3 regions of the Blautia sp. Sow4_E7 genome follow, and region 1 is predicted to be linked to each of the others. Evidence: riboswitches for the same ligand, from Rfam matches in the RefSeq annotation. Region 1 holds a riboswitch; each other region holds the start of a gene.
What was found. Region 1 has a riboswitch for cyclic di-GMP ahead of ACTQ50_RS14695 (response regulator). Riboswitches for the same ligand answer to the same signal wherever they lie in the genome.
Positions count from the first base shown of each region.

Region 1 (6,653 bases):
GCTCTGTTCACAGAAAAAGAGTTTGCAAGCCTGTCCACAGACGCAAAGCTCCTTTACGGAATTCTGCTTGATCGAATCAGCCTATCCAAGAAAAATGGCTGGATTGACGGTGATGGTTATGTCTATATTATTTACACGATTGCAGAATTGCAGGAACTATTGCGAATGTCGCATACGACAGTGACAAAGCTTCTTTATGAGCTTGACAGTGTGCATGGGATTGGATTGATCGAACGGTATCGGCAGGGTAATAATCGTCCTTCTGTCATATATGTGAAAAATTTTGTGAAACGGAGCAGAGGAAAGCCAGTAAGATACTTTGCTTCTGGAACGCCAGAAACTGGAAATCCAGACTGCAAGGAATTGGAAATCCGGATTGCAAGAAACTGGAAGTCCGGAACGCAAAAAAATAGAAGTCCGGACTGCAAGAATCTGGATGGAAGTAATACTAAGATAAATAAGACTGAAAAGAATCATACTGATAAGAGCAAGAGCAATACTCCCGCTCTGGAAGAAAAATTCAGTCAGTATGGTAGATTTAAAAATGTTGTCTTGTCAGAAGCCGAACTGCAGGAGTTGATGACGTTATTTCCATGGGACTACCAGAAACGGATTGATCATCTTTCTGTTTATATGAAATCCAGTGGAAAAGAGTATCAGAATCATTTTGCAACAATCTGTCTTTGGGCAGAACAGGATGGCGCCAGGGCAGGAATTGACAAATATGAATTTCAGGAAGGAGAAAGCCTGTGATGGAAAATAAAGTAACAGCAGATTATCTGGATGAAGAGGGATGTCTTCATTGTGGCATCTGTGGAAAAAGAAAACAGATGAAAGTCAGTCTGATGGGATTTGAGCATGTAGTGTCTTGTTTGTGCGAATGCGAGGTGAAAGCCAGACAGGAACTTGATGAGAAGATGCAGCGGGAAGAAGCACAGCGGCAGCTTTATCAGAGAAAATCCGTCGGACTTCAGGAAAGAAGATTCTGGGAATGGAAATTTGAAAAAGATAATGGAAGCAACCAGAAGATACTAATCGCCAGGCAGTATGTAGAAAACTGGACAGATATGAAGAGAAAAAATGAAGGACTGCTTCTGATGGGACCAGTTGGAACCGGGAAGAGTTTTTTTGCAGGCTGTATAGCAAATGCACTTTTGGAACAGGGAGAACGTGTCATGATGACAAATTTTTCTAGGATCTTAAATGAAATGACCAGCTATCAGGCAGATAAGAACCAGATTATACAAAATCTTGTGGATTATCCGCTGCTGATTATTGATGATTTAGGAATAGAACGAAATTCCGAGTTTGCTTTGGAGCAGGTCTATAATGTGATAGACAGCCACTATTGTAAAATGCTTCCGCTGATCGTAACAACGAATCTGGGACTGAATGAAATGAAATCTGCAGATTTAGATACTGCCCATCAGCGCATTTACAGCAGAATACTTGAAATGTGTGTTCCCATCTATTGTGGTGGGGAAGACAAGAGAAAAGAAGAAGGGACAGAAAAACTCGTACAGGTGCAGCACCTGATTACCGGTTAATCTGTCCTTTTTCATTGAAGGGGGGGTGATTGCCATGATTACAGATCTGGACAGCAGTTGAATCGCTGAAAGGAGGGAAAAGGCATGCAGGAAGAGGTAACTCAGAAAACGGTCACGTTCTGTATTCGGGCTACTAAAATTACGGCAGACCTGTTGAAAAAGGTTCTTGCTGCGTATCTGCGTCATCAAAAGCAGAAATCAGTAGAGAAGAAAGCACAGAAAAATCAGCCGAAACAGGGAAAGGTCACGGTAAAAGAGCTGGCAAAACAGAATGCCGGGATGGTCAATATCGAGATCACGGACAAAAATATCAAGTCCTTTGAACGGTATGCCAGAAAATACGGGATCAATTATGCTCTGAAAAAAGACAAGAGCAAAGATCCTCCGGTTTATCTGGTATTTTTCAAGGGACGTGATCAGGATGCCCTAAATGCTGCTTTCCGTGAGTTTTCCCAGAAACAGATTCAAAAAGCGAATAAGCCTTCCATTCATAAGCGTCTTGCAGCTTACCGGGCAATGATGCCAAAGAAGACGAAGGACAAAGTAAAGAACCGGCATCAGGAGCATAGTCGATGAAAAAGAAAAGCGGCAAAACTCTGATGCAGAAGTGGAAGAATAAAATCGGGGGTAAGCTGTCCGCCCTGGATAAAAAGAAACTGGTTCTTACAAATATCCCTTATGCTCTGGCTGCTTTCTATGCAGACCGGGCATTTTTTCTTTACCGGAACAGTCCGGGAGAAGATATGGGGAACAAACTTTTATATGCAATGGAACACGCAGACCGGATTTTTGCTGGTTTTGTGTTAAGCAATAACTGGAAAGATCTGCTAGCAGGTATTGTTGTTGCAGTCGTTCTGAAAGTGTTGGTCTGGCAGAAACAGGCAGACGCAAAGAAATTACGGAAAGGCATCGAGTATGGTTCAGCCAGATGGGGAACCGCAGAGGATATCAAGCCTTATATGTCGGAAGATCCATGGATGAACATTCCATTGACAGCAACAGAAGCACTGACCATGGAGAGTAGACCGAAGCAGCCGAAGTATGCAAGAAATAAAAATATAGTGGTCATCGGCGGCAGTGGTTCCGGTAAGACACGTTTTTTCGTAAAACCATCGGTCATGCAGATGAACTGTTCCATGGTCATTACAGATCCGAAAGGCACTTTGATTGAAGAGTGCGGGAAGATGTTAGCAAAGGGACCACCTAAGAAAGATAAGAATGGAAATATCATGAAAGATAAATCTGGAAAAGTGGTACATGAGCCATATGAGTTCCATGATATGGGAGCTTATGAAAAAAGTACCGATGTTAATCAGATTGCTGCGGTCTATGAAAAATATAGGGAGAATCCTGAAAATGCCTATCGAGTATGTAGTATGGGGATTATCTATCGTGATCCGGAAGACAGTTACTATGATGATGCTGAATTTGCAATCGTAAAAGGAAATACAGTACTTGGAAATCTGATGGACGATGTTCGATTTTATGGAGAACTTGCACTGGTACGGGAAGGGATTGAGAAAATTCATGAAGCATTGCCGGATTATAAATATGTGCCGATGAGGGATGTTCGAGAAGCAATGTATCCTGAGAAGATGACCACAGAACAGCTGGCAGAGGCACTGGATGAGATTGCAGAAGCTTTTGATCCGTATGAGTATCGAGATAATGTGGAGACGGGAGAAAATACGGTACAAGAGGTGATGTTGGATTTGCAGAGTGGCAATACACATTCTTATATTTCTTATTTGAAGGATATTGTAGACGAAGAATGTGACCAGTCTGTGCGTGCAGGTGTATTGATTGAAAGACTGAAAGCCTATGAGCCAGAACTTCCAAAGGATATGGAACCGATGGTGTATGTGAATTATTGTGAGAAAAGTGAGCTGGGGAATCCAAGATGCCAGAAGTTATCTGATTTGGATTCCAAAACAGTAGAACAGGACAAAGCCTGGTATGCCGACTGTGATCCAAACACCAACGAACCAAAAACGACAGCACAGATGTTTTTTACAGTATATTATGCTGAGAAGGGCGACAAGATGTTGCATCATTTTCAAGGTAAGATAGACATTGGTAGCGGAAATGGCGGCATCATCAGTCAATTAAAGATGCAGAATGAAATGAAGTTGACGGATGAAAGCTGGATCAGCTATCAGCAAGGAAAAGGCAATGAAGAATATCAGAAGTATATGGAAGATCTGACGGATATGCAGAATCATGTACTGCCGTATTTGCAGAGCTTTTGCAGTCTGGAAGAAAAAGGTGTGAAGGAGAGACGAGAACAGCAGGTAGCAGAGAAAAATGAGAGCAGAGAAGCTGTGTCGAGAGCTGGTGTTGAAATAAATACAGCAGTTAAGGACGCAGGGAAAGCTGAAAGAAAGGCAGTAGCACAGAAAAAGGCAATGCCAGGAAAAGAAAAGAAACCGTCAATCCATGAACGCTTGGAAATCAATAAGAGAATCATCCAGGAAAAGCAGGGAAAAGATAAGCCGGAGAGAGGAGCTGATTTGGGTGTAAGGACAGTGTAGTATAAGCACAATGAGTCGGAGGTCACGGATGATAACGTGGCTTCCGGCTTTTTTGTTTTGAATGATAGTGCTTCAAATTTTTTATGTGACAAATGAAACAACCTATGATATTATAAAACATATAAGCGAAAATAACTTTTGCGGAAACGAAAGTATCTTTATATTTTTTATGTGCATACTTCCTATTATAGGATTAAATAATTGCAAAGTTGAATACTAATATTTTTTCATTATTACAGGTACAATAAGAATATGTAATAGCGGAAATGAGGTATAGTTACTTGCATATAGAGAAGTATATTGCGGATAAAATAACATCTTTGTGTGAAAAGCGTGATATCAGTAAATATAGATTATCGCAGCTGTCGGGAATTTCCCAGTCGTCACTGGGAAGAATCATGGCACAGGAAAACCTGCCGTCGCTGATCACACTTGAAAAAATATGTACAGCATTAGGCGTGACATTATCACAGTTTTTTCAAGAAGATAATTTAGAGAATCTGACAGAAAAGCAGAAAGAAGTTCTAGGGATATGGAAAAATCTGAGTACAAATGAGCAGGAAACAGTAATGTCAATGCTGCGTGGACTTCGGAAGTAGAAAAACAGTTCGAGTATATGTATCGACTGTTCTTTTTTATTTTTTGTCGTTAAAACGGTAATGTTTTCTTGTGTATACTAGAGCATTAAAGTATAATGAGATCAGTTTTTTTGCATAAGTATTAAAGCTATAATAAGGAAATCGGCAAACCAGATGAAAGTCTGGGACGCAAAGCTACAGGGCCTGTAAAATGGCAGCCAGTTGCATGAAATGAGGTGCACTGTCTGTTTGGCAGTGCTTTTTTATGGTAGAGCACTTGAATAAGTAATACAGAAGCTGTTTGGAAAAATATTGTGAAAAATAGCGGGGAGGTTATTGATAATTAATGAATGTAAAATTAAAATCTGGAAGCAAGCAAGCAAGCAAGCAAGCAAGCAAATTTCTGTCACAGAGGCGGAAGATGGACAGCAGGCAGTGGAATTGTTTAAAGAGAAACCAGCAGGAACATTTGATGCAATTCTGATGGATCTGATGATGCCTGTGATGGATGGATATACAGCTACGAGAAAAATCAGATCATTAGAACGTTCAGATGCAAAAACAATACCGATCAGAGCTATAACAGCAAATGCATTCCAGGAAGATGCTGAAAAGTGCATTGCCGTAGGTATGAACGCTCATTTGGCGAAACCTTTGGATATTGAAAAGATGAAAAAGACTATTAAAAGTATTTGTTCTTAATATAGGGAGAAAGTAAATGAATAGCATAGTTATTGAAATGAATATTATTTGAGATTCGGGGTAAATTGTGAAATGCAGACAAACAGGAAAAATAAAAATATAATAGGTATTATACAGAGTTTCCTTATATTGATATTAGTGGTTCTTATTATTTTTATGATGATTCAGATTAGCAGGCTGCAGGGGACAGCACGCGTAATAAATTATGCAGGTCTGGTACGTGGAGATACACAGCGCGAAGTAAAATTAGAAATTACAGGAAACCAAAATGATGAATTAATTAAATATTTGGATGATATTCTTCTTGGATTGAGATATCAGGATGGACATTATAATCTGGTAAAACTCAATGACGAAGAATATCAGGGGAAATTGAAAATCCAGAGTGATTACTGGGATAAATTGAAAACAGAAATTGAAGCAGTAAGAAACAAGGGATACGAAAATACAGACATTGTTAATATGAGTGAAATATATTTTACGATGGCAGATGAAACTGTCTCTGCCGCAGAAAGCTATTCAGAAAAGATCGCTATAAAGATTCGTACTATAGAGCTTTTGTCGGCACTTGATATGTTGATTCTGGTGATATTGGTTATTATGCAGACTCTAAAGGCAATGCAGATGGCAATGCAAAACAGATTGCTGGAACAGAAAGCATTCGTAGATACCCATACTGGGCTGCCAAATAAAAATGCCTGTAATGACCTTCTTAATAAAAAAGATATAATTACAGGTTCTACAGCATGTATAATGTTTGATTTAAATAATCTAAAAACTGTAAATGATACAATGGGACATTCCGCAGGAGATCGGTTAATAATGAATTTCTCAAAGCTTTTGCGAAGTGTTATTCCAGAAAAGGATTTTGTTGGAAGATATGGCGGAGATGAGTTTATAGCAGTCATTTATCATACAAATGAGGCGGAAATTAAAGAAATATTAAAAGTTTTGTACAGAGAAAAAGATAGATTAAATAGTTATGAAAATCAAATACCAATCGACTATGCATGCGGATGGGCATTATCCTCCGATAATATGTCTTGTACAATGCAGATGTTATTGGATGATGCAGATGCTAATATGTATAAAAATAAACAGTTATGCAAGAGATATAATCAGCATTCTTAAGAAAGTGATTAAAAAACTATCGATAGAGAGTGTCTTTTTTAATTTATAGGATTTCTAAAGACCACAAGAATAAAGGAAATAGAAAATATGAATAAAAGACAAAAAATACTGATTGTCGATGATTCAAAGTTTAACAGGGATATATTGAAAGAATTTTTTGGAGA
Region 1 covers NZ_JBQKLL010000032.1:680-7,332, reverse strand. The annotation lists gene ACTQ50_RS14720 (replication initiator protein A) at 1-753, shown strand, start outside; gene ACTQ50_RS14715 (ATP-binding protein) at 753-1,547, shown strand; gene ACTQ50_RS14710 (PcfB family protein) at 1,632-2,123, shown strand; gene ACTQ50_RS14705 (LPD25 domain-containing protein) at 2,120-4,078, shown strand; gene ACTQ50_RS14700 (helix-turn-helix domain-containing protein) at 4,345-4,677, shown strand; cyclic di-GMP riboswitch class I at 4,811-4,886, shown strand; gene ACTQ50_RS14695 (response regulator) at 4,993-5,358, shown strand; gene ACTQ50_RS14690 (GGDEF domain-containing protein) at 5,431-6,489, shown strand; gene ACTQ50_RS14685 (response regulator) at 6,577-6,653, shown strand, end outside.

Region 2 (6,653 bases), on a different contig from region 1:
AACTGATCCATCATTTTGACACTCCTGGTGTGATCCAGGGCGTTCATAACCTGGACAGATCCATTACAAGCTTTGCAAGATGCTGCTTTAATTATGCATTGGATACCAAGCAGGATCTGTGGTTTGGCGGCAAGGATACCATTTCCAAAACTTACGATGGTAAATTTAAAGAGATTTTCCACAATATTTATGAGGCTGAGTTCAAAGAGAAATTTGAGGCAGCAGGCATTACCTTCTTCTACAGTCTGATCGATGACGTAGTAGCCCGTGTAATGAAGGCAGAAGGCGGATTTATCTGGGGCTGCAAGAACTATGACGGAGATGTGATGAGCGATATGATCTCCTCCGCATTTGGTTCCCTGGCTATGATGACTTCCGTTCTGGTTTCCCCGGATGGATATTATGAGTACGAGGCTGCACACGGAACGGTTCAGAGACATTATTATCGTCATCTGAAAGGAGAGGAGACCTCTACCAACTCTGTAGCGACCATCTTTGCATGGACAGGCGCACTTCGTAAACGCGGCGAGTTAGATAAGAATCAGGAGCTTGTAGAGTTTGCAGATAAGCTGGAGAAAGCAACTCTTTCCACGATCGAAGACGGACAGATGACCAAAGACCTGGCGCTGATCACGTCCTTAAAGGATGTGAAAGTCCTTAACAGCCGCGGGTTTATTCTGGCGATCAGAGAGAAACTTGAGACAATGTAATGAGATAAACAACTTTGAAAAGTAGTTTGAGACAAAATGTTAATATTGTTATAAAAAACAGGAACGGTTTCGGGTATCTATTCGAAATTCGTTCCTGCTTTTATACCTGCACACTCGAATCCACATCCTACGCGATTGGTATAGTTATTTACGAAACGATGTACTAGTTTGTGTCGGTGCGTGGCCCTGTGGTGGCTGTCTCGTTTCGTAAATACAAATTATGGAGGAGGATAAGAATTGCAGGATATCACTGGCAAGAGTTTATAGCTTAATGCTATGCCAGCTCCTCCCACTTCTCATAAAGCCCTTCCAGTTTCTCTGCAATTGCAGCCTTCTCCCGGCTGAGCTTGGTGCATTCTGCCACATTCGTACAAACATCCGGCAGAACCATAGTGTTGTCGATTTCTTTATCCCTTGCTTCCAGCTCCTCGATCCGGGCTTCCACTTTCTTTAATTCATTTTCCCGTTTGCGCTTCAGTGCCTGTTCCTCTTTCTGCTGCTGCCAGGTAAGCTTGGTTCCTGAAACAGTTTCCTTTGCTTCCAGAGAAGCAGATTCCTGAATTGGAGCGTAAATCTGCGTCATTTCATCTTTCTTTTCCAGATAGTAATCATAATCCCCGATATAGTTGACAATAGCCTGATTCGTCAGATCCATAATACGGGTGGCAGTCTGGTTAATAAAATAACGGTCATGGGAAACGTAGAGTACGGTTCCGGTATAACTGTTCAGCGCCTCTTCCAGAATCTCTTTGGAAGCAATATCCAGATGGTTGGTAGGCTCATCCAGGATCAGGAAGTTGGCTTCTGAAAGCATCAGCTTTGCCAGGGAAACACGGCCTCGCTCACCACCGGAGAGAGCGGAAATCAGCTTGAATACATCATCTCCTGTGAAAAGGAAAGCAGCCAGCATATTGCGGATCTCTGTTTCCGTGAGAGTTGGATAAGTGTCGGAAATTTCCTGGAAAATGGTTTTCTCCATATGCAGAACATGGTGTTCCTGGTCATAGTATCCAATCTGCACTTTGGAACCAAGGGCAAAGCGTCCTGCGTCAGCTTCCACGATTCCGTTGAGAATCTTCAGAATGGTGGTTTTGCCAGTACCGTTATTGCCGATCAGGGCTACACGTTCACCACGCTTGATCTCAAAATTAATATCTGTAAATAAGGTCTGTCCAGGGAAAGCCTTGGAAAGCCCCTCTACCGTAAGCACGTCATTTCCACTGATAAAACGGGGCTCCAGGGAGATGCGCATCTGGTTATCAATTTCGATCGGCTTCTCAATACGCTGGATCTTGTCCAGCATTTTTACACGGCTTTCCGCGCGCTTAATGGATTTCTCACGGTTAAAAGAGCGGAGCTTAGTGATAACAGCCTCCTGGTGTTTAATCTCTCTTTGCTGGTTCAGGTATGCCTTGTACTGGGCGTCACGCAGCTGCGCCTTCTTAAGCGCATAAGCAGAATAATTTCCCTCGTACATTCGCATCTGGGCTACCTCGATCTCCACGATCTTGGTGACAACTTTATCCAGAAAATAACGGTCATGGGAGACGATAAATACAGCACCCGGGTAGTTGAGAAGATAGGTCTCAAGCCAGGCAATGCTCTCCATATCCAGGTGGTTGGTTGGCTCATCCAGAAGCAGGATATCCGGCTTGGAGATCAGAAGCTTGCCAAGGGCAACCCGTGTCTTCTGACCACCGGAAAGGTTTTCAATCTGTTTGTTGTAGTCTTCCTCTTCAAATCCAAGACCCTTTAAAACACCTACAATCTCACTTTTGTAAGCGTAGCCGTTCTCAAGTTCAAACTGATGGGTAAGACGGGTGTAGCTGTTCATCAGGCTTTCCAGCTTTTCACCAGCTACATATTTCATTTCCTGTTCCAGAGAACGGATCTTATCCTCCATGTCCAGAATGTACTGCTTAGTGGTCATCAGTTCCTCATAAATAGTGTGATGCCCATGAATGTCCTGGTACTGTGCCAGATAACCGATCTTCTTATTTTTGGCAATAACTACCTGTCCGGAATCGGCGGAAATCTCCTGCATAATAATACGAAGGAGAGTGGTTTTTCCTGCGCCGTTATTGCCAATCAGGGCGGCCTTTTCCCGTTCTTCTATGTGAAAGGAAGCATCCTGCAGGATTACTTTTTCCCCAAAAGATTTGCAGATGCTCTGACATGATAAAATCATAATTTCCTCCTTAAAAAGCCAGTTTCGTAAATACAAAATCTGTCATATATAAAAGCCTGTTGCTTTAGGCAATGGCTTGTCCAGAAGAATATTATACTTGAAAAACAGATTTTTTGAAAGAATAATTGTCAAATAACAAAGAAAATGTAAAAATTTGTAAGTATGCACAAGCAATCCCATGAAAGCTCTGAAAAATATAGTATTTCTGTATTTTCTGCTTATTGCAAATTTACCGCTGCTTATCATAAAATATCGTATTTTTGTGTTAGTCTGAATGTCAGGAAAAGAGAAGCCAGAGAGAGAATCTGATTGGAGGTAAGGACAGTTTAGAATAAGCATAACAAGTTGGAGGTCACGGATCGCAAAGAGGCTTCTGGTTTTTTTGTTTTTAGGCGTTAAAGCATAATATTTTTCTTGTGTATAGTGGAGTATTAGCGTATAATAGAAACATTTTTTTGCGCATATGTTTAAAAGCTATAATAAGAAAACCGGCAAAACAGACGAAAGTCTGCGACGCAAAGCTACAGGGCCTGTAAAATGGCAGCCAGTTGCATGAACTGACGTGCACTGTCTGTGAGACGGTGTCTTTTTTTCGGCGTTACTTCATAGACGTAACAATACTCACGATATACGTACTCCTATGAATGCAATCATTGGTATGACATCATTAATCCGATATGATGCCGGTGATAAAGGCAAGGTAATAGAGTATGCGGATAAAATTGACACTTTGTTTTGAGATTTTTATGGATCTGAAAATTACAGAAGAAAGATCTGCTTCTTCTGTGTCACAGGCAGAATCAGATGAGCAGGAAGGTAATATCCTGCAGGGAATGCGGTTCCTGTGTGCAGAGGATAATGAGATAAATGCAGAAATCCTGACGGAACTGTTAAAGATTGAAGGTGCGGAGTGCATCATCTGTGAAAATGGCGAAGAGATTTTGAAAGCATTTGAACAGTCTGCTCCAGGGGAATATGACATGATCCTGATGGACGTACAGATGCCTGTTATGAATGGCTATGAGGCAACAAAGGCAATCCGCAGAAGTTCCCATGGACTGGCAAGGAAGATTCCGATCATTGCCATGACCGCCAATGCATTCTCAGAGGATATCCAGCGTTCACTGGCTACCGGTATGAATGCTCATGTTTCAAAACCGGTTGAGATGAAGGTACTGGAAAAGACAATCAGAAGTATAAAAACTGGCGGGGGCACCGAACCGCAGGTCATTGAATAGTAACAAATGGCAGGGAATCAGATATGAAAAAAACGAAAAGGATAGTTAGGATAGACAGAAAATGAAAGGAAAAAGAGTGATTGCAGGCATTCTGCATGCGGGAATTTTAGCAGTTACCCTGGCAGGGTGTAAAAACACAGATAACACGAAAGAAGAAACAGAAAAGCCCGTCATTACCCTCGGCAGCGACAGCTATCCACCATACAATTATCTGAATGAGGATGGTGTACCGACGGGCATAGATGTAGAACTGGCTACAGAAGCTTTCAAAAGAATGGGATATCAGGTGGAGGTTGTCCAGATCAACTGGGAGAAGAAAAAAGAACTGGTGGAAAGCGGAGAGATTGACTGTATCATGGGTTGTTTTTCCATGGAAGGACGTCTTGACGATTACTGCTGGGCAGGACCGTACATAGCAAGCCGCCAGGTGGTCGCTGTAAATGAGAATAGTGACATCTATAAACTGAGCGATCTGGAGGAAAAGAACCTGGCTGTCCAGTCCACAACCAAACCGGAAGGTATTTTTCTGAACCGGACAGATGATAGAATCCCCAAACTGGCAAATCTGATCAGTCTCGGACACCGGGAGTTGATTTATACGTTTCTGGGGAAAGGATATGTAGATGCAGTTGCTGCACATGAGGAATCTATCGTCCAGTATATGAAGGATTATGATGCAAGCTTCCGTATCCTGGAAGAGCCTCTGATGATCACCGGAATAGGTGTCGCTTTTGCAAAAGGTGATGACAGAGGAATCTGTGAACAGATGGAACAGACATTGGAACAGATGCGTCAGGATGGCACATCCCTGAAAATTATTGAAAAATATCTGGATGATCCCCAGAAGTATCTGGAGGTGGATGACCTTGGATATTAAGAGAAAGAAAAAAGAAAAACGAATCCAGATGATCGGAGGTCTGATTGGAATCTGTGTGGCTGTAGTCTCTCTGTTTTATTTCTTCCATATAGAAAAAGCGGAAGCAGAGAAAAGAATGGTGGAGATTGTAAATTATGTCAAAGTGCAGTGTTCCACCTACACCCATTATAATGAATCTTCCGAATCCAAAAGTCTTCTCCGTTCAATTGAAAGTGCCAGACAGATGAGTACGAATATTAACATGGAAATCGAAAACGGCGGACAGCTAAGCCAGGAGTTCCTGAAAGAAAACCTGCAGACTCTCTGGGTGGATGGTATCATTGTACTGGATATAGAAGGAAAGACGGACTGTGAATACAGCACGGACGAGGCTCTGGCTAATGAGATTACGGAGTATCTGCAAAAAGAAATTATCATGGATTTTGCCGGATATGAAGAAAGATCTTATTCAGAACGGTTTGCCAGGGAAGATGGATCCTATATTGACATTGCAGCCTGTGCCAGAAAAGATGCACCGGGTATTGTTGCAATCTACTATTACACATCTCCTGAATTTACCAGAAATTATACTTTGACGATGCAAAGTCTTTTAAATGGCTATAGTACCCGGAAGGATGGAACGATTATTGTTGCAGACGAGGGAATCGTTGTTGCCAGCAATGATCAGAGCCTGTTGGGGCAGAATACGGCTGACAACGAAGTTGTTCAGGCAATGAAGGGGCATACAGACAGTCAGCACATTTTTCATTTGAAGAATGAAGGGAGCGGATGCTACGGAATCATGCTGAAGCAGAGGGATTACTATATTTATGCATATCTTCCGGATACAGAGGTGTTCCATAATCTTCCATTAAGTGTGATAAGTGTTATTTTTCTCTATTTTCTGATATTCGGCACATTCTGGTTCTGGACATACAGAACCAATCTGGTGCACTGGAAACAGGAACAGGAAAAAGATGAAAAATATAAGGCAGAACTTCTGATAGCTGCAAAAAAGGCAGAAGCCGCCAATGAGGCAAAAACAGAGTTTCTCCAGCGGATGAGCCATGATATCCGGACTCCGATCAATGGAATCTGCGGCATGGTCAATATGGCAGAACATTATGCAGATGATTTGGAGAAACAGACGGAATACAGGACAAAGGTGAAAAAGGCGTCCAATCTGTTGCTGGAACTGGTAAATGAAATCCTGGATATGAGTAAGCTTGAGTCAGGCGAAATCGTTCTGGAAGAGATTCCATTTAATCTGAGCAGTATTTCAAGGGAAGTATTTGCTGTGATCAAGCAGATGGCTGCAGAACAGAATATCCGGATCGAGTGGGAGAAAAAAGAAATCACACACCGGGATTTTATTGGAAGTCCGGGGTATGTGAAACGTGTGATGATGAATATCCTGTCCAATGCGGTGAAATATAACAGAGAAAACGGACATATCTATATCAGCTGCATGGAAATCCCATCCGAACAGCCGGGAATGACCACAATGGAATTTGTCTGCCGGGATACCGGAATCGGAATGACTGAGGAGTTCCAGAAATGTGTATTTGAACCATTTGCACAGGAACACACAGGAAGCCGCACAAAATTTGCCGGAACAGGACTTGGAATGCCGATTGCAAAGAATCTGGTCGAGAAAATGG
Region 2 covers NZ_JBQKLL010000002.1:153,083-159,735, reverse strand. The annotation lists gene ACTQ50_RS02320 (NADP-dependent isocitrate dehydrogenase) at 1-710, shown strand, start outside; gene ACTQ50_RS02315 (ABC-F family ATP-binding cassette domain-containing protein) at 985-2,898, opposite strand; cyclic di-GMP riboswitch class I at 3,379-3,454, shown strand; gene ACTQ50_RS02310 (response regulator) at 3,645-4,136, shown strand; gene ACTQ50_RS02305 (substrate-binding periplasmic protein) at 4,198-5,013, shown strand; gene ACTQ50_RS02300 (ATP-binding response regulator) at 4,997-6,653, shown strand, end outside.
Region 2: it holds a riboswitch for cyclic di-GMP, as region 1 does, so the genes downstream of both, ACTQ50_RS02310 (response regulator) here and ACTQ50_RS14695 (response regulator) in region 1, are expected to answer to the same signal.

Region 3 (6,653 bases), on a different contig from region 1:
ATGTGGATCAGGCCCTTTTTGCCTGCCTTGGCAGCGGCCTCATCATACTTCTTCGCGGTCTCATAGTCACAGACTGCCATGCGCACCTCATTTTCCACAAGCTCTTCATAGTACTCTTCAAAAACAAGCCCCAGGATCAGGATCGGTCTTGTGATCCCGGCTCTTCTAAGCTGCAGGGCCTCCTGAGCCGTAGCTGTGGCAAAGCCCCAGACATAATCCAGTTCCTCAAGCATTCTGGAAATGGGCACAGCACCGTGTCCATATGCGTCTGCTTTGATTACAGCAATGATCTTTGTTCCCTCTTTTATGTTCTTTTTCATCTGTTCAAAATTGTACAGGACCGCGTCAAGAGAAATCAACGCCTTGATTCTGCTGTATTTTCCCATAATATTTTCCTCGATTTTTATTCTAAATTTTCTGCCAGCTTTAATACTTCCGGAAGTGCTTCGATCATATCTTTCGCCGTCATACTGTGAGTTTCTTTTTTCTCTCTGGCAATATCACCGCAAAGACCGTGAATATACACCGCCAGCGCTGTTTTATAAGAAATATCCCTGTTCTCCCCACTGCTTAAATACATGCAAAGAACTGCTGCGATCATACCAGACAGAACGTCTCCGCTTCCAGCCGTTGCCATTCCGCAGTTGCCGGAAAGATTCAGGTACAAACTGCCATCTCCATCTGCCACAGTGGTACAGGCATCTTTTAATACACAGACACAGCCTGTTTTCTTGGCAAACTCCCAGGCACTGGCCGCGGGGTCTGCTTTTAGTTCGGAAATTGTCCTGCCGGTAAGCCGGCTCATTTCTCCCATGTGAGGGGTAAGAATGGTCTGCTGGTTCAGCGATTCCATCCACTGGGGATTCATAGCCAGAAGGTTCAGGCCATCTGCATCCAGTATAACAGGTTTTCCTGCTTTTGTCCCGTTTTTCAGAAACCAGAGCAATCTTTCTTTTCCACTGCTTTCGGTGCCAAGTCCCGGACCGATCACCAGCACATCACACCAGTTTAAGTTTTTCTCATTGGACGCTTCGTCAAATTCACAGCTCACCATAGCTTCTGGAAGAAGGCTCTGCAGCGGGATCCGGTTCTCTTCCACAGTCTGGATCTTTACCATACCAGCTCCCCCGTGAAGTGCTGCGCTGGCGCTTAAATAAGCGGCGCCGCACATGCCTTTCGAGCCCGCGACCAAAAGTATTTTTCCAAAGGTTCCTTTATTTCCCCAGGCAGGTCTTGCAGGAAGTGTTTCCACATCCCTTTTCTCCAGATGCCAGGCTGCCTGATCTGCAAGTTCACTGCCATCACGATCCCGGTCATAGATCCCGATGTCCGCCACCAGGATCCTGCCAGCGTATGCTCTGCCAGGGAAAAAGCACAGCCCCCGTTTCCGGTATGCAAAGGTTACCGTCAGATCTGCCTGAAAAGCAATTCCAAGAACTGCTCCCGTATCTCCGTGAATGCCAGACGGAATATCCACCGCCACTTTATAGGCTCTGGTCTGATTCATACTGTGGATGATTTCCTTATAAGTTCCGGAAATCTCCCTGGACAACCCAACGCCGAAAATCCCGTCTACTATAACAGTATATTCATCCCATACCGGGTTATTCGTTGCGGGAACGCCATAGTTCCTGGCAATTTCCCACTGGTGTCTGGTTTCTTCGGTCATTTTGTCCGGATTTCCTGCAAGATAGATTTCGGAATGTATCCCGGCAAGATGAAGAAGCCTTGCAATGGCAATCCCGTCACCGCCGTTATTGCCGGAGCCACAGACGGCCAGTATCCGCTCTTTTTCTAAGTTTCCAGGACTGTTTTTCTTTTCCAGATACTTCCGGATCTCTTCTGCCGTGGCAAGCGCCGCCCTCTCCATAAGAACCAGGGAGGGAACATGCATATTATGAATAGTACCATAGTCAAGAAGCTTCATCTGACTGCAGGTCACAACTTTTTTCATAAAACCACTCCTAACATTAGAATAACTTTTGGGCTCCGGTTGCAGTTCACTCTCTGCCCATTAACCGCTAAAGCCATTTTCAAACACGCTCTAATGCAAAACTGCCGCCCGGTCTCCTGTAAATCTTTCAGCGAGACAAGCAGCAGTCCTCTTTGACCTTTTGTTGTTACTGTCATGTCCTTCACAGTAACGTTTTATTCTTTGTTTTCTTTATGCTCGTTGCGGTACTGGCTTAAATTATAAGACAGTGCCATCAGGCTCTCAGACAGATGAACATTCTCCACGATCACGTTCTCAGGAGCATCAAGATCTGTATGTGCAAAGTTCCAGATTGCCTTGATTCCATTGTCAATGAGAACCTTCGCCATCTCCTTGGCCTTGTTCTTCGGCAGAGTCAGAATGGCGATCTCTACCTGATTCTCTTTGATAAATTCTGGAAGGTGACTGATCATCTGAATCTCAATTCCCCGAACCGAAATTCCTTCCAGAACCGGATTTACGTCAAAAATCCCAACCAGACGAAATCCTCTTTTCTCAAAATCCCCGTAATTGGCAAGTGCCTGTCCCAGGTTACCTGCACCAAGAATGATCATAGGATGAATGGTGTCCAGTCCTAAGATCTTACCAATTTCTGTATAAAGATATTCAACATTATATCCATAGCCCTGCTGTCCAAAACCGCCGAAATTATTTAAATCCTGGCGGATCTGTGATGCAGTCACATGCATTTTCTTACTAAGGTCATTGGAAGATATACGCTCAACTTTCTCTTCCATCAGCTCCCCCAGATAGCGATAATACCTTGGCAGTCTTTTGATCACTGCCTTTGAGATTTCCTTCGCCTCCAAAATGTTCCCCTCCTTGTTTCCGCTGCCTAAATTTTCCGCGTCACACTATGTCAATTATACCTAAATGTTATTTTCTTGTCAATTAAAGTTGTGCAGAATTACAAATATTTTGCAAATTCAGTTACTGTTCACTGGTAACGTTCCGCCAGGTGTTTTTTTGAGCGAAGCTCACAGAAAACCCGGGAACATCGGCGCGAAATCATGCGAATGCATGATTTCTGTGCATCGCGAAGTGTGTTGCTGGTCACGGAGTGAACAGGAACCAAATTCATAGTATCAGGATAAAGCTCACAAAAATCCCTTTTTCTTCCAATAAAGCGATTGCTATTTCTGCATTTAAATCATTATCCTCTGCCAAAAGAACATGCAAACCATGTAAATCCATATCGTTCCTTAACTTTTCTTTCTCTTCCGTAAATCCATGTTCTGCTATAATCAGAGGGATTTCTACCGTAAATGTTGAGCCAATTCCCTGTTTGCTGCTGACCTTAATTTTCCCACCCATAAGATCTACATACTGTTTGGCAATGGCCATTCCCAGTCCAGTTCCCTTATAACTGGTTCTTGCCCCATCATTTTCCTGACTGAACTCATCAAAGATTCTGCTCTGAAACTCCTCACTCATACCAATTCCGGTATCTGATATACGATAGCGTACGATTATATGATGCTCATCATTACCCGGACCGTTTTCTGCAGCAAATGAAATGGTACCTCCGTCTTTTGTAAATTTGACTGCATTGCTGATAATGTTGAGCAATACTTCCCTGATTCTGAGTTCATCTGCCATCACATAGGGATTTTTAAGCTCTTCTCTTGAAACACAAAAATTAAGGTCACGGTTTTCCATATATCCTCTTGCAATCGACAAAACAGTATTTATCATATCCCAGAGATCTACCGGTACTGGTTTATATTCCAGTTTACCACTTTCTCACTTTTATCCCTTTACGTGGCATTCATTGATTCGTGCGGATTTTATACAGTTCCAAACATCTGATCAAAAACAGCAAGTATAGTATTTATATCAATTTTTACTATAATGAAGTGCATTTGACAATTCTTCATTCTTCTGCAATGCACTGACATCCTGATAGGTCACATAGATATATATTTTCTTACCCACAACAAGATAAGAAAAATCTGATTGCATATAGAACCATTTTCCCTGCGGATTTCTTTTTCTATAAAAAATATTTGTATGTGGATGCTCTATATTGAGGTTTCTCACAGATTCCTCTACATATTGCTGATCATCCGGATGTACTGTTTCGCAAAAAGGTTTCTTCTGCAACAGCATCATCTGCTGCTGTGTAGTTTCCATCATCTCTGCAAAGCCCCGGGTAATAAAAACAGGATCATAGCATAGCGTTGTTTTTGCGTCCTCCTCTTCTGAAAGGATACAAAACAGAACAGCACTGTTTTCAATAGAACGCAACGTCGTTATAAACGCCTGCTGCTGTGGAACTGTATAGTCCTCCACAAACAGGAACACATTTTTTGTATCTGCACTTTCCCTTGTAAAGTCAAACTGCATGAAACGCATCTCGCCATTCAGCATAAAATTGATCATAACATGATGCATGATGTGTTCTGCTGTTCCTTTTGCGATTGCTTCCATCGTCATCTGCTGTTTTACACGATTAAGATCATCTATATTGCCAGATGCATAACGCATTATTTTCTCACAGATATAATCCTCATACATTTGCTCATCTGACTCTGGAAAAATATTTTCACCATTTAACAGGTTTGTATCCTGATGAAGCTTTATGCATTTTCCTGTATTCTCAAAATCAATGTACAGGATTTCTATATAATGGTTTTTTAGAGCTTTTTCATATATTGCAGCCTGAACCGCTTTCTTCAACAGCTGAATTCCTCCTTCTTTTCTCATGTACTATTAAATGAAAAACACTGTCCTACGGACAGTGCACCTCATTTCATGCAACTGGCTGCCATTTTAAAGGCCCTGTAGCTTTGCGTCCCAGACTTTCATCTGGTTTGCCGATTTTCTTATTATAGCTTTTAAAATTATGCAAAAACTGATTTTATTATACTCCCCTACTCCACTTTACACAAGAAAAATTTCACCGCTTTAACGCTTAAAAATAATTTAAAAACCTGCTAAAAAGTTGTTAACCGAACTTCTTAGCAGGTTCTTATTACTAATCTGTCAGATTATTTTGTAACGTACTGATCAATTCCTCTAGAACGATTGGCTTGGATAAGAATCCATTCATACCACATTCCAGCGCTTTTTTTCTGTCCTCGTCAAAAGCATTGGCCGTCATGGCAAGGATGGTGATTCCTGCCAGTGCCGGATTCCTAAGGGCACGGATCTGCTTCGTGGCCTCATATCCGTTCATTACCGGCATCTGCACATCCATCAGCACCAGATCATAACCGTCCGGTTTCGACCTCTTGACCTTCTCAACTGCCTCTGCCCCGTTTTCTGCAGTATCCACCAGGAAGCCATATTCATTAAGGATCTCCACCGCAATTTCACTGTTCAGTTCATTGTCTTCCACAAGCAGTATACATTTGCCTCTGAAATCTGAGCATGCCGCCGGAAGAACAGGATTCTCCTGCTCAGCCTGATTCTGGCCAATGGCAGCCATCAGGGTATCTCTGATATCGGACATAAACAGAGGTTTCGCGCAGAATGCAGTTACCCCTGCAGCCCTGGCTTCCACTTCGATGTCTGACCAGTCATAAGCAGTCAGAATAATGATCGGTGTATCGTCACCAAGACTGCGGATCTGTCTGGTGACCTCAATACCATTCATATCCGGCAGACGCCAGTCGATGATATAAGCATGGAAGGCATCCCCAAGCTCCATAGACTGCCGTGCACGCAGAACAGCCTCCTTACCGGAAAGTGTCCATTCCGAACGCATTCCAACCCTCACAAGCATTTTTGTCACGCTGTCACAGGTATTAAAATCGTCATCTACAACCAGAGCCTTAAGGCCTTCCAGCTCTGCAATCTTCTCTATCCGGTGATTCTCAGGCTGAGTCCGGAATGGCAGACGGACGATAAATTCGGTACCTTTCCCCTGCTCTGTCCGGACCTCAATGGTGCCGCCCATCATATCCACAATATTCTTGGTGATGGCCATGCCAAGTCCTGTACCCTGAGTCCTGCTCACAGTGGAAGTCCGCTCCCTCTCAAAAGGAGAAAAGATCTTCTTCACGAATTCCTGGCTCATGCCAATTCCTGTATCCTTCACCCGGATCTCGTACAGTTCACTGCCTCTTTGGAGCCCCGGATACTGTTTCAGCCGGACAGAAACGGTTCCGCCAGCAGGAGTAAACTTGATCGCATTGGACAAAAGATTCAGCAGCACCTGATTCAGCCTCGTCTTATCACAATAGACATCCTCATTTGTCACATCCATGGCATCCATATAAAGCTCCAGCTGTTTCGCATGGATCTGCCCGCTGATGATCGTCTTCAGATCATGAAGCACATCCGACAGACTGACCTCCGTTTCTTCCAGATGGATCTTTCCGCTCTCAATCCGGCTCATATCCAGGATATCATTGATCAGGGAAAGCAGATGGTTACTGGAGGAAAGGATCTTTCCCAGATAATCCCGAACCTTGTTTTTATCATCAATATTACTTACAGCCAGTGTGGTAAAGCCGATGATCGCATTCATTGGTGTCCGGATATCGTGAGACATGTTGGAAAGGAAGGTACTCTTGGCCCTGTTTGCTGTCTCCGAAGCACGGACTGCCTCAGAAAGTGCCTGGTTCATTTTCCAGTCAGCGGTACGGTCCGACATAACCAGGATGTATTTCTTTTTTCCGTCTATCTCACTGCCCATTGCAATATTATGGAACCA
Region 3 covers NZ_JBQKLL010000002.1:143,499-150,151, forward strand. The annotation lists gene alr (alanine racemase) at 1-386, opposite strand, end outside; gene ACTQ50_RS02270 (NAD(P)H-hydrate dehydratase) at 404-1,954, opposite strand; gene ACTQ50_RS02275 (redox-sensing transcriptional repressor Rex) at 2,149-2,802, opposite strand; gene ACTQ50_RS02280 (ATP-binding protein) at 3,071-3,652, opposite strand; gene ACTQ50_RS02285 (PAS domain-containing protein) at 3,830-4,672, opposite strand; cyclic di-GMP riboswitch class I at 4,746-4,821, opposite strand; partial or broken gene ACTQ50_RS02290 (response regulator) at 4,971-6,653, opposite strand, start outside.
Region 3: it holds a riboswitch for cyclic di-GMP, as region 1 does, so the genes downstream of both, ACTQ50_RS02285 (PAS domain-containing protein) here and ACTQ50_RS14695 (response regulator) in region 1, are expected to answer to the same signal.